Regions from separate parts of the Priestia sp. GS2 genome, predicted to be linked through region 2. Evidence: predicted binding sites of a transcription regulator. Region 2 holds the regulator's gene; the other holds the start of a gene.
The links. The regulator LexA, encoded in region 2, represses DNA repair genes until DNA is damaged. The targets are predictions, from matches to a motif close to CGAACATATGTTCG.
Positions count from the first base shown of each region.

Region 1: a site for LexA is predicted at 4,373-4,386, ahead of V2145_RS10670 (YolD-like family protein). Genes of this name have one in related genera too.

Region 1 is NZ_JAZGJX010000001.1:2,041,030-2,047,484, forward strand. It holds gene V2145_RS10650 (PTS fructose transporter subunit IIABC) at 1-1,699, opposite strand, end outside; gene pfkB (1-phosphofructokinase) at 1,712-2,626, opposite strand; gene V2145_RS10660 (DeoR/GlpR family DNA-binding transcription regulator) at 2,623-3,375, opposite strand; gene V2145_RS10665 (hypothetical protein) at 3,716-3,856, opposite strand; gene V2145_RS10670 (YolD-like family protein) at 4,010-4,342, opposite strand; gene V2145_RS10675 (YitT family protein) at 4,602-5,441, shown strand; gene V2145_RS10680 (ABC transporter permease) at 5,477-6,217, opposite strand; gene V2145_RS10685 (ABC transporter permease) at 6,218-6,455, opposite strand, start outside.
Region 2 is NZ_JAZGJX010000001.1:877,160-883,614, reverse strand. It holds gene tkt (transketolase) at 1-424, opposite strand, end outside; gene V2145_RS04555 (DUF896 domain-containing protein) at 604-834, opposite strand; gene V2145_RS04550 (YneB family resolvase-like protein) at 899-1,570, opposite strand; gene yneA (cell division suppressor protein YneA) at 1,646-1,981, opposite strand; gene lexA (transcriptional repressor LexA) at 2,126-2,746, shown strand; gene V2145_RS04535 (hypothetical protein) at 2,854-4,299, shown strand; gene V2145_RS04530 (GH25 family lysozyme) at 4,321-5,277, opposite strand; gene V2145_RS04525 (CPBP family intramembrane glutamic endopeptidase) at 5,421-6,104, shown strand; gene V2145_RS04520 (hypothetical protein) at 6,168-6,455, opposite strand, start outside.

The sequences.
Region 1 (6,455 bases), 1.2 Mb from region 2:
CTGCACCAATAACCGCTGCTGGAATTACGCGACCTGGATCTGCTGCTGCGAATGGAATAGCTCCTTCTGTAATAAATGAAGCTCCCAGCGCGTAACATGTTTTTCCTGCTTCACGTTCTTGTTGCGTAAATTTATTTTTGAAGATTGTCGTTGCTAACGCTAAGCCTAATGGAGGAACCATACCACCAGCCATAATTGCAGCATGAGGGCCAAAGTTTCCTGCATCAATCATCGCAATACCAAACGTAAATGCCGCTTTGTTGATTGGACCACCCATGTCAATGGCCATCATACCAGCTAAGATAATTCCTAATAGTACTAAGTTACCCGTTTCAAACCCACTCAACCACTGTGTTAATCCATCATTGATTGCTTTAACCGGATCAATAATGACGTAAAGCATGATCATTCCAGTAACGAATATACCAAATAATGGATATAAAAGAACTGGCTTAATGCCATCTAAAGCCTGTGGTAAACGACTGAATAACTTTTTCAGCCCAAGTACGATATAACCCGCTAAGAAACCTGCGATTAATCCACCTAAAAAACCTGCTTGACCAGTAGAGGCCATTAAACCACCGACCATACCTGGTGCTAAACCTGGACGATCAGCAATACTCATCGCGATGAAACCAGCTAAGACTGGAATCATTAAGCCAAATGCGTTACCGCCACCAATTGTATTTAATGCTGCTGCAAATGCATTATAGGTTGGATCATCGGGTTTAACTGCATCAATTCCAAACATGAACGAGATGGCAATTAAAATCCCGCCTCCTACTACGAATGGAAGCATTGCAGATACACCGCTCATTAAGTGTTTATAAAACCCTTTACGCTCCGAGCTTCCAGAAGAATCATTCTCAGATTTACCACCGTCACCGCTATAAACAGGTGCATCTCCTTTAAGCGCTCGATTAATTAACTCTTCTGGTTTACGAATCCCTTGTGCTACTGGCACTTGAATAACCTTTTTGCCGGCGAAACGAGCCATTTCAACCTGTTTGTCAGCTGCTACGATAATCGCTGTTGCTTTTTCGATTTCTTCAGCTGTTAACGCGTTCTTAATTCCACTGGAACCATTTGTCTCAACTTTAATCGTAACGTTCATTTCTTTTGCTTTTGCTTTTAAACTATCTGCTGCCATATAAGTGTGGGCGATACCCGTTGGACAAGCCGTAACTGCTAAAACTAGCTCATCATCTGACTTTGTATCCACTTCTTCTTCTGGCTGTTCATTCTCAGTTTCTTTATCATCAATTAACTGGATAACTTCATCAATCGACGCAGCACTTAATAATGACTGACGGAAATCTGTATCCATTAGTAACGTCGATAAGCGCGATAACGTTTCTAAGTGTGCATTATTTGCTCCTTCACTCGCTGCAATCATGAAGAATAAGTGTGCCGGCTGACCATCAAGTGATTCGTAATCAAGCCCTTCTTTTGAGCGTCCAAACGCAATCGCTGGCGTCTTTACCGAACTTGTTTTTGCGTGTGGAATCGCAATTCCTTCACCAATTCCTGTTGTACTTTGGGATTCACGGTTTAAAATTGCTTGTTTATATCCTTCACGATCGTTTAAACGACCTGCTTCATCCAGTTTGCCAACTAGCTCATCAATAACATCTGCTTTGGATGAGCTTTGTAGATCAAGAATGATTGTGTCTTTTTTTAATAGCTCTGTAATTCTCATTCTCGTTTCCCCCTACTTTATCTTTGTAATTGAAACTTGTTCTAATAATTCTTCTACATAGCTTTTTTCACATAGTTCAAGTGAAAAAGCTGTAGCACTACCTGATGCCACACCTGTACGGAATGCCTCAAGTAAGTCATTTTCTTTTGTGTAAGCTGCTAAAAAGCCCGCTACGAGTGAGTCACCTGCTCCAACTGAATTCTTAACATTTCCTTTTGGTGCAGTTGCTCGGTACACCGCATCTTTTGTAATCAGCAGTGCTCCATCCCCAGCCATGGAAACTCCTACGTTTTCTGCTCCCATTTCCACTAGCTTTTGACCGTATTGAATTGCATCTTCCACTCCGCTTACCTCAACGTTGAATAATTCGCCAAGCTCGTGGTGATTTGGCTTAATGAAAAATGGGTTATGCTTTACTACATCTAGAAGCGTTTTCCCACTTGCATCCACCACAACTTTTACACCTTTAGCAGTCGCTTGTTGTGCAATCGTTTCATAAATATTTTTTGGAAGCGTTTTCGGAATACTCCCTGCCAACACGAGCATATCCTGCTCTTTCATCTGAGCGATTTGCTGTAAAAGCTCCTGAAGAGCTGCTTCCGAAATCGTAGGACCTTGTCCATTTACTTCTGTTTCAGCTTTTGTTTTTAGTTTTACATTAATGCGAGTATCTTCATTGACCTTTGTAAAAGCTGTTTTAATTTCTTCCTCTTTTAAATAATCTTCGATATAAGTTCCAGTAAACCCACCGATAAAGCCAAGCGCTTTGTTTTCAACGCCTAATCGTTTCAACACGCGAGACACATTAATCCCTTTTCCACCGGGAAACTTTACTTCGCTTGTTGTTCTGTTTAATTCGCCTTCTTGAAAGTCTGTTACATGTACAATGTAATCAACTGAAGGGTTTAACGTACATGTATAGATCATAATTTCACAACCTTTATGTCTGTTTTGTTTGCATATTGTACAAGCACCTCTTGCGGTAGCTCATTTGTAATAACAGTTGCTGCATGTAGGTCTGCTATTTTAGCAAAGCTGGTTTCAAAAAACTTTGTTGAGTCTGCTAGAATATAGGACTCTTGAGATAACTTCATCGCTGTTTGTTTAATGAGCGCTTCCTCAGGATCCGGTGTTGTGTATCCATATTGATGATGAATTCCGTTTGCTCCCATAAAGCATTTATCAAAGCGATACTGCTCTAAACTTAAAAGCGCACCGTTTCCAATTAAAGCTCCAGTCTTATGTTTGACAGCACCACCTGTTAGATAAAGATTAATACCTTCTTCAAGCATTAAATTTAAATGCATAAGTCCATTTGTTACAACAACTACATCTTTTTGCTTTAAAAATGGAATCATTTCATATGTTGTCGTTCCGGCATCTAAAAAGATGCAATCGCCTTCATGGATAAGTGAAGATGCGTATTCAGCAATTCTTTGTTTGTCTTCTACATTTTTATCAGCTTTTTCTATGACGCTTAGTTCAATTCGCTTTTTCTGAATTAATGAAGCACCACCATGAACACGTTTAAGCAGCTGCTCCTCTTCTAATTGACTTAAGTCTCGACGTATTGTGGACTCAGAGGCACCGGTCACTTCAATAAATTCCTGCACTTTAACAAGCTCTTTTTCTTTTAAAAGCTTTAACATTAGCTGATGCCTTTCAGGTGTTAGCATAACGTGACTCCTTTTCCAAAAAAGCGTTTTCATTTATCTTTCATGGTTTTACTTTAACATGCAAATCAATCAAAATCAATCATAAAAAATCAGATTCATTCACTTTTTTAAGTTTTTTAATTAAAACTTACAATTAACGGAAGTGCTTCAATATGTAGACTCCAGTATACTTATAATGAAGTGGATTATTATAACCAAACGTTATAAAACGGTCATATCAATTACTAAACCTGTCAATTTTGAACGTTTATGACTGTTTTATGATAAATAGAGTTTGTCCACTTAAATTTGTCCACACCAAAAAGTTGTCCATTTTTTTGGACAACCATTGGGAAGTTCGTTATTTAAATAAAAACAGCAACATATATAAAATGGATGCTAGCGCTGACGAAATAGCTAAACTAGATGCAAAGCGAACGAGCCTTCTTTTAATAAACTGCGTTAACTCAATTTCTCTCACTTGACTTTTTTCATTTTGCATAGCTTTCCCCTTCTTCTTGACATGGCTACGGAACACTTCTACACTCATTACTCTCTCGTGCTGCCGTAAGCTTTTTTATCAGTATATGCAGAGCCTCTAAAAAAGATACAAAGCCACTGAATATAATAAAAGCTACTTCAAAGTTGAAGTAGCTCAATCTATGCAAAGCATTGCGTTAACCACAAAGCTTTCCCGAATAGAATATGTATAATAAGGACCCGTTGCTAACAGGCGGTTTGATTGCTGATCAATACAATCAATCGTCACGCGATTGTACTTTCGAATGCTGCTTCCTTCATAAACGTGTAGATTAACTAGCTGATGTTGTTCGCACGCTGTATGAAGGATTTGACTAATAACTTCTCTACCTTTTGTTCGTACTGGTGGCGCCTCTAATTTTAAGTGAGAACGATAAATTTCTTTCATCTGTTCTACATGCTCCGGCATCAAAAGCTTTGCATATTCTTTTAGCTCTTCTTGATACAATTTCCTCTCCCCTTTCATTATCCATATTAACGAACATACGTTCTTTTTGTAAAGAAGAAATTATGTTTATTTATCCTAGGATACTTCATTTATTTTATAACTTTTTCATTCTTCCATATGAAGTTCAGCGTGTCAAAAGATTTACCTTTCGTTTTTAAAAAACTAGTCTTTCATTCCAGTAGTCTCCTTGATATAATACATTGTCATGGAGATAGTTTCGTCAGAATGAAATTAATACAATAGAAAGAAGATGTATATGATGGTAAAACGAATAAAAGAAATTATATTAATTTTACTTGGCAGCTTAATTTTTGCTCTTGGTATCAACTATTTCGCCATTCCAAATGAACTTGCAGAAGGCGGCGTAACTGGGATTACTATGATTACCTACTACTTGTTCCAGTGGTCTCCAAGTATAACAAACTTTATTATCAATGGACTGCTTGTTTTGGTTGGATATAAACTTTTACATAAGCGCGTCATTGTCTATACGGTACTTTCTATTGTCGCTACTTCAGTTTTTTTACATCTAACTGAAGAAGCAGGAACACCGCTGGACGATACGCTTTTAGGTGCCATCTTTGCTGGTTTATTTGTTGGAATTGGTCTTGGCCTCGTGTTTAGAGGTGGGGGGACCTCAGGTGGATCTGCGGTTATTGCTCGAATGGCTAACCAATACTTCGATTGGAATATTAGTAGAACTATGCTTGCAATTGATTTAGCCGTTGTAGGAAGTGCCTACTTTGTAATTGGAGGAGAGAAAACGATGTATACCGTTATCGCCCTCTACATTGGTACGAAGGTGCTTGACTATATTATTGAAGGATTGAATCCTCGCAAAGCGGTAACGATAATTTCAACTCGTTCAAACGAAGTTGCTGAACAAGTTAATAGCAAAATGGAGCGTGGCGTTACTGTTTTCACAGCTCACGGCAGCTATACAAAAGAAGCCAAACAAGTACTCTATATTGTGATTAACAAACAAGAGCTTTTAGAGCTAAAACGAATTATTCATAAAGTGGACGACCAAGCATTTGTTGTCGTGCATGATGTACGGGATGTATTTGGTCTCGGCTTTACTTTACCCAAAGCAGGCTAACCCTTCTATATATAATAGAAGGGTTTTTTCACCATTTAGATAGCTTTATGTTTAAAATAGGTTAATCCACTGAGGAAAAAGAAAATAAAGCTTCCTAAAACAGTAATGAGTAATGTTGTTGGCGTAAAGAATAAAAATTGAAAAATACCATCATCTTGGGGCATCATACCGAGAAAAGGCTGTACCCATGGATACCATGGATTAAACCTCTGTGAGTTTACAACCATCAAATTAGGAAGTGTACAAATCACATTAATTACTAGCACTGCTCCAAAACTTGTAAATTTTGTTGCCATAAAAAGCATAAAGGCAGCTATAGGCCACGTAGCTATCCAACCGCTCACAACAATTCCCGTCATTTTAAAAAGAGGCATTGGATCCGTATAGCCAGTAACTTTACCTACTAGAATCCAACTAATAAAAAAGAGGAGCTGAATACATGCCGTACATAGAATAATAGTAATAAATTTACTTAAGTATACTTGACTTCTCTTAACTGGAAGTGTTAAAAATCTGCGCCATCCCCCATTATCATGTTCATGTTTGCAGCTTAGGGATGCTAGCACACCTGTGAATAACGGAAGTAAAAATAAGCTATGCATAAAGCACATTAAAACGAGCGGTGTTAACCATTGATGATTGGGTACAAATTCCTTATCACTACCTTGAAACGCAATCATTGCAGCTATAAGGGGACTTACAATAATAAGCTGAATTGTCATCTTTGATTTATACATTTTATAAACTTCTACTCTTACTAAATCCCATATCGCCATTTACTTCACATCCTTTCTTTGAAAATGTAGAGCTCCTAAAAAGCAAAATAGTGTTCCTACTATAACTCCCATTACCATATACAATTGAGGAAAGTCAGTAAAAATTAAGCTTGGCCACTGCCAAATAAACCAAAACGGCATGTCGCCAGCATACAAGATAAATACGCCCATCATAATTCCTAAAGATAATGCCTTGCTTTGGTTTTGGTACAAAATTGCAATCCAAAGCTGAGTTGCT
Region 2 (6,455 bases):
CTTTGTTATATGTTTCAGCTAAATGACGCTCGGCCATTGCTTTACCAACCGCCATTGCAATTCCTTGTCCTAATGGACCAGTTGTTGCATCAACACCTGCTGTGTGACCATACTCTGGATGACCCGGTGTCTTACTTCCCCATTGACGGAAGTTTTTTAAATCGTCGATTGATAGGTCATAGCCTGCTAAGTGTAATAAGCTATATAAAAGTGCTGAACCATGTCCTGCTGATAAAACAAAGCGATCACGGTTAAACCAATCTGGATTTGATGGATTAATGTTCATAAACTTTGTCCATAGCGTGTAAGCCATTGGAGCTGCTCCCATTGGCATACCTGGGTGACCTGAGTTTGCTTTTTCGATAGCATCAATTGATAAAGTACGAATTGTTGCAATTGAAAGATCTTCAATACGTTGTGTCATAACTCTTCATTCCTTTCAAAACTATGTATATATGTAATCATACTAATGATTCACGATTTTGTACAATATTTGATTCGTTTTTTTTCGTACTTTTACATTTTTCGTTTCCAAACGCAAAAATATACAAAAAACTAGAGAAACTCATTTCTCTAGTTTTTGCACCACAGCAAACTATCGCCTTAGTGTAGACGCTTCTTTTTGCTATCTTTCAGTTTTTTAGGGGTTACGTCATTCCCTTTTTCATCAACGACTTTGATTGTATGAAGGTGATTTGTCATTGATTGACGGAACGTTTGTAAGTATTCTTTACGAAGCTCTTGCTGCTCTGTGGCTTCAGCTTCTGTTAAACCTTCCGCCTTTGATTTTTTAGATAGGTGATTGATTCGTGCCATTTTATCTTTAGACAACATTTTGTCAGAACTCCTCGCTTTTTAATACAATTTAAACCATAATACAATACGTACACACATCTTACTAAATCTCTTGTTTTTTAGCAAGAAGCTCGCCTTGATCATCGCAGTACTCCTGATAGCGACGATGTACAGTTGCTTTTGACACCTTATAGCCAAAGCCCTTTAGGGTGACAGCAATTTCTGCAAACGTTAAGCCGTTGTTACGTAGTTGTACAATCTCTTCTATAGGAACTTCCTTTCGGTCTCTACCTGAGTTTACATGCTGGTTCTTTAAATTATGCTCTGGATGATAACCATTGGCAACCGCTCTTTTCATCCCTCGTTTAATCTTTGCATTATGTAATTTCCTTTGATGTTCCTCTACCAAGCTAATGATGTTTAACAACATGGAATCAGCTTCTGATAGCTGTAGCTGTCCCTGATGACTAATCGTATAAATTGCTACTTTTTCCTTATTTAATGCATGTAATAAAGCAATCCTTGCATTCCCTCGTCCTAGTCGTGTCTCATCCTGAATGAGCAAGGTCGAAACACCTTCTGATTTTACCAATTCTAACACTTCTAATATTCCTTCTCGGTCAACTTCATAACCGCTTGCTTTTTCAGAGATAACTTCACCAACTGTAAAATTATGCACCTTAGCAAGCTGCATTAACTCTTCTTCCTGCCTCTTTAACGATGTTTCTTGCGCTTCTTTATCTGTACTTACTCGACAATAGATAACTGCTTTCATCTATCTAGCTCCCTTTCTTTATTTCAAAATAATAAAACCCCTACCATCATTTAGCAGGGGACTCGTAGTTCTAGTTCATTTATCAAAAGCAATCTGATGATCACTTGCTAACTCAGATTTTAGTACCGGAATATATAGCTGATCTCCCGGAGAAAGCGACTGTGTAGATGGAACAGTTAGCTCATTCATATTTTGGACCCATTCTACAAATTCGTTTGGTGATAAATTATGATGCTTACTATATTCTTGGGATAATTCCCAAATAGTATCACCCTTTGCAATGGTAACAGTTGTGTATTTTTCTAACTCCACTCTATCTGCTCCTAATAATAACGTCAAGACATATGTAAGTGCGGCGATAACCACAAAAAAGGTAGTGTAATGCTTAATAGATTCAATTAATGGTCTCATCTCAAATCCCCCTCAGAATGTATGTTCTCATTTTATTGCGAACACCCGTTTCTGTCAATGGGTTTTTTCGAACTTATGTTTGTATATTATATATAGCCATGATATAATTTATAGCAAAGAATAGCTAAAGATGAGGTGAAATATATGAAGCTATCAAAACGGCAACAAGAAATACTAGATTTCATTAAGCATGAAGTGAAATTAAAAGGATATCCGCCATCTGTTCGTGAAATTGGTGAAGCAGTTGGTTTAGCATCTAGTTCAACAGTTCACGGGCACTTAGCTCGTTTAGAAAGCAAAGGGCTAATTCGTAGAGATCCAACAAAACCAAGAGCAATTGAGATTCTTCAAGCAGAGGCTGATGTGACCATTCCACACAGCGCAGTGATAAATGTTCCTGTTATTGGTAAAGTTACGGCGGGTTTTCCAATTACTGCAATTGAAAATGTAGAAGAGTACTTTCCATTACCTGACAAGTATGCCTCTCCTGATGAGCAAGTATTTATGCTAGAAATCATGGGAGAAAGTATGATTGAAGCTGGTATCTTAGATGGAGATATGGTAATTGTTCGCCAACAACAAACAGCTAATAACGGCGATATTGTTGTAGCAATGACCGAAGACAACGAAGCAACTGTAAAACGTTTCTTTAAAGAAGATAATTTTGTTCGCTTACAGCCAGAAAACTCTACAATGGCACCTATTATCTTACGCCATGTAACTATTTTAGGAAAAGTCATTGGAGTATACCGTTCTATTCATTAAAACAAACCAGCTGGAAAATCAGCTGGTTTCTTTATGTTTTTTTTTGGTCAAATATAGGTATATTACTTAAAGAGCCACAATGAAAAACGTAAGGGAGGGATTTTTTAGTGAATAAGCCGCAAGCAATGAACTCTCCTTTTCAAGATATTACACCTAATCGTGCAATGAATATGTTCTTGTTTCCTTTTTCTTTTAATCGAAAAGAGAAAAAAGATTTAATTTCCGCTCTTAATAAACATGAGTTTGACTTTTTTTCTCTAGAAAATAAAGATTTAGAAAAGAAATTTTATAGCGAGGACTACTTTGTTTCTCATGCTAGTCTTGATCAATATTTTCTTCCTTATATTGAATGTATTCTTTTTCCTCAATCAACGAAAGAAACTGGACTTATTCGATTTTCAAAAAAAATGAATCAAGAGATTACATTTGAAACAAAGGCGTCAACCATTTTAAACGAAGTGTTGTCTATTGATATTTTTTTATGCCCATTTGAAATCGGTGTAATGACGATTCGTACCGAAGTAAAGGGAAACCATTATTCGTACGATGACGTCATTGAATTTATGAATCAGTTTCGCGTATTGGAGCCTAAACTGGCTGAAGAGCATGGAGCAACCATTACATACGAAAATAAAACCTATGATAAAGTACAAGATTATATTTTTTCAAATTTAACCCCGTTTCTAAAACCTTATATTGAGCAAGAAACACAGCACAGCAAACACTTTGGAAGTTTGCCTTATTTTATTGATGAACGCATGTACGTACTAAGTTATGTGACCGTCAACAATGAACAGCCTATTAGCAGTGGAACATTATTTCGAACTGGACAACTGAACAGCTATGATACTGGCGGTAAACCATTTATTTCAGCTAGAAACCAACAATATATTGACGAATACAATGATCAACACGTATACAAGCGATGGATGCCCGAAACATACTATGTTGTAACAGATCACGTTTTTTCTTGTATTTCACATTCAGCTGATGAAGAGACGGATCAAATGTTAATGAATCATCTATTTGGTCAGCACTACTATAATTTATTTTTACATTTCTTTTATAAGATTGTACTATTGAAACTATCTTATCAATATTCGCAACTTACATTTGAAAAAGACCAAAATGACATTGAACGACTCATTCGCTCCATCACGCTCTTTTCGGGTAAATACTTGTTTTTAGAAATCAGTTCCCGAACGGAAGGGCAAGAATTTTCTAGACTTTTCAAAAAGACGTTTCACATTGATTCACTCTATCAAGAGGTGAAAGAAACACTTGGGACTTTATATCAAAATCAAGAAAAAATTGCAGGGAAGCGGCATAATTATCTACTATTAATTTTAACAATCTATACTGTCTTATCTGGTATCTATGGAATGAACTTAGTTATCGAAAGCTGGAATAAAAACCTAAATTGGAGTGCGATAAAAGATTATTCAATGTTTGAATACATCGCATTTATCGTTGCCTTATCAGGAATTACAATTAGCATTAGCCTAGGTATAAACGCCCTATATAAGCTAATTAAAGACCGCCTTCAACAATGACGAGCATAGGTTCTATGCTCGTCATTGTTCTTTCATCACTTTCTCTAATTTTACTCGAACATTCGGTCCGTAAATTCCATCTACTTCCTTTGGCAAATAGACCTTTTGAAAACGAGCAACCGCATCAGCCGTATTTGCTCCATAAATTCCATCTATGCCATGATTAGGAGCCGATTTATTAGGATAAAAGTAAACTGATGCCAGAGCTTTTTGAAGCGTGTATACTTCTTCTCCCCTTGCTCCCTTCTTTAATATGCTCTTGGGGAGAGAAGATTTAGGTCTTTTCACAAATTGACTTTTTATTTGTTGAAAAGAGGTTGCCACTGTGCTTAGTATGCCTGGCTTGGCCTCAGTGATATCTTGAAAAAACGCAATGTTCATTTCATTTAAGTCGACATGTGTAGAAATTCCTTCAACTTTTCCCTGATCTGTATATTGAAACATGGCCCATTCTGACCAACCAAGTAGATTTCCCGGGCAATCAAATCCTTCTGCGCGATTGCTGCTACTATAACGAGCAATCCAAAGAGGATAATGAGAAAGTTCCTTTGAGAAGTATGTTTTAGCAAAGTGGTAGCCGCTATATAACAACGGCTGTACACCTGTATTTTTCTCCATTTCCTTTAGCCATGCTTGTCCAAACCTAGAGACAAACTCAGGACTTTTCCCTTTATTGACTTCTAAATCTAGGCATGGGGGAAAATCAAACTCCATTGACTGAAGCTGCTGTAAAAAAAAGGCCACTTCCTGTTTAGGGTCGTTGGTACAGTGCGCATAGTGATAAAAGCCAACAGGTAAACCAGCTCTCTTAGCTCCATCGTAATTCTCATATACCCTTGGATCTGTAAACGTTTTCCCTTCTGTTAACTTAATATATGCCCCCTGCACGCCGGATCTAGCTACTCGGTTCCAATCAATTTTTCCTTGATGATGTGACACATCAATAATCAATGGATTATGCACACTACGATTTTGCATATCATCACGCTCCTATGCTTTTGTACTACCCTAGCAGAAAAAAGTATTGATGCAAAGCAATAACCTCAATCAAAATTAAAAAGGATATTGTTCATGCACAGCTAATATACATAAAGGCAGCCCATTACTTAGGAGTTGAAAAAATGAATTGGAATAAGCGTATATGGAGTTGGAAAGAACTAACGCTATTATTAGGCCTTGTGTTTATTGTTGTACCTATTGCAATTGAATATCTTTTCAAAAAAGAGCTAAACGCTATTTTACAAAATGATTTATATGCGGGTACATTAACTGGATTGGTGATGGCCATTCTTTTCACAGTAGGTGTTTACGTAGTAGCTTTACGGCCTAATCATCTTCATTGGACAGAAGTAGGATTAAAAACATTCCCTCAAAAGGCTTGGATAACCATTACTTGGCTAACTCTTCTATTAATTATAATGAGTATCATAGCTGTGATAGTAATGGAGTTACTTGGCATTGGTACAAGCAATCAAAAAACTGAAAGTCTTCAATCACGTTTAACCTTTATGAATTTTATGATTGGTTTTATATCAGCTAGTATTGTTTCTCCTGTATACGAAGAAATTTTTTATCGAGGTTTTCTGTATCGTTGGTTTCGACGATGGGGTATTTTCAATGCCACTCTTATCAGCTCATTATTATTTACATTGGCTCACTTGCCAACCTACAATACATTGCTAGTTAATTTCATATCTGGCATTATTCTATGCTGGGCTTATGAAAAAACAGGTTCTGTGGTACCGGGAATGATTATCCACGGCGTTTTTAACGGAATTGCGATTGTATTGGCAGCTCTGGCTTAAATGTTTACACACAACTGTTCTGCTTAAATAAAAAAAGAATGTTGAGTATTCAACATTCTTTTTTTATTTATCTAAAGCTTGCTCTTTCTTTTGAATATTTAATAGCCATTTAGTAATCCAATAAGCAAAGTATACAATACCTAGGTCTATTAGAAACACGTAAAATAAATTCATGCTCTTACGCGCTTCAATTAATCCTAAACTTTTTTCTAACGGTGCTAAGCCAAATGCAAAGAGCGCGCTTACTATAATGGTATAGATATAAAAGTTCTTACTGTGTTTTGTGCAATATTGATAGAGAAGTAAAAAGCCAACTGGAAGTACAGAAGCGGTAATGTTAGATGCGTTTGG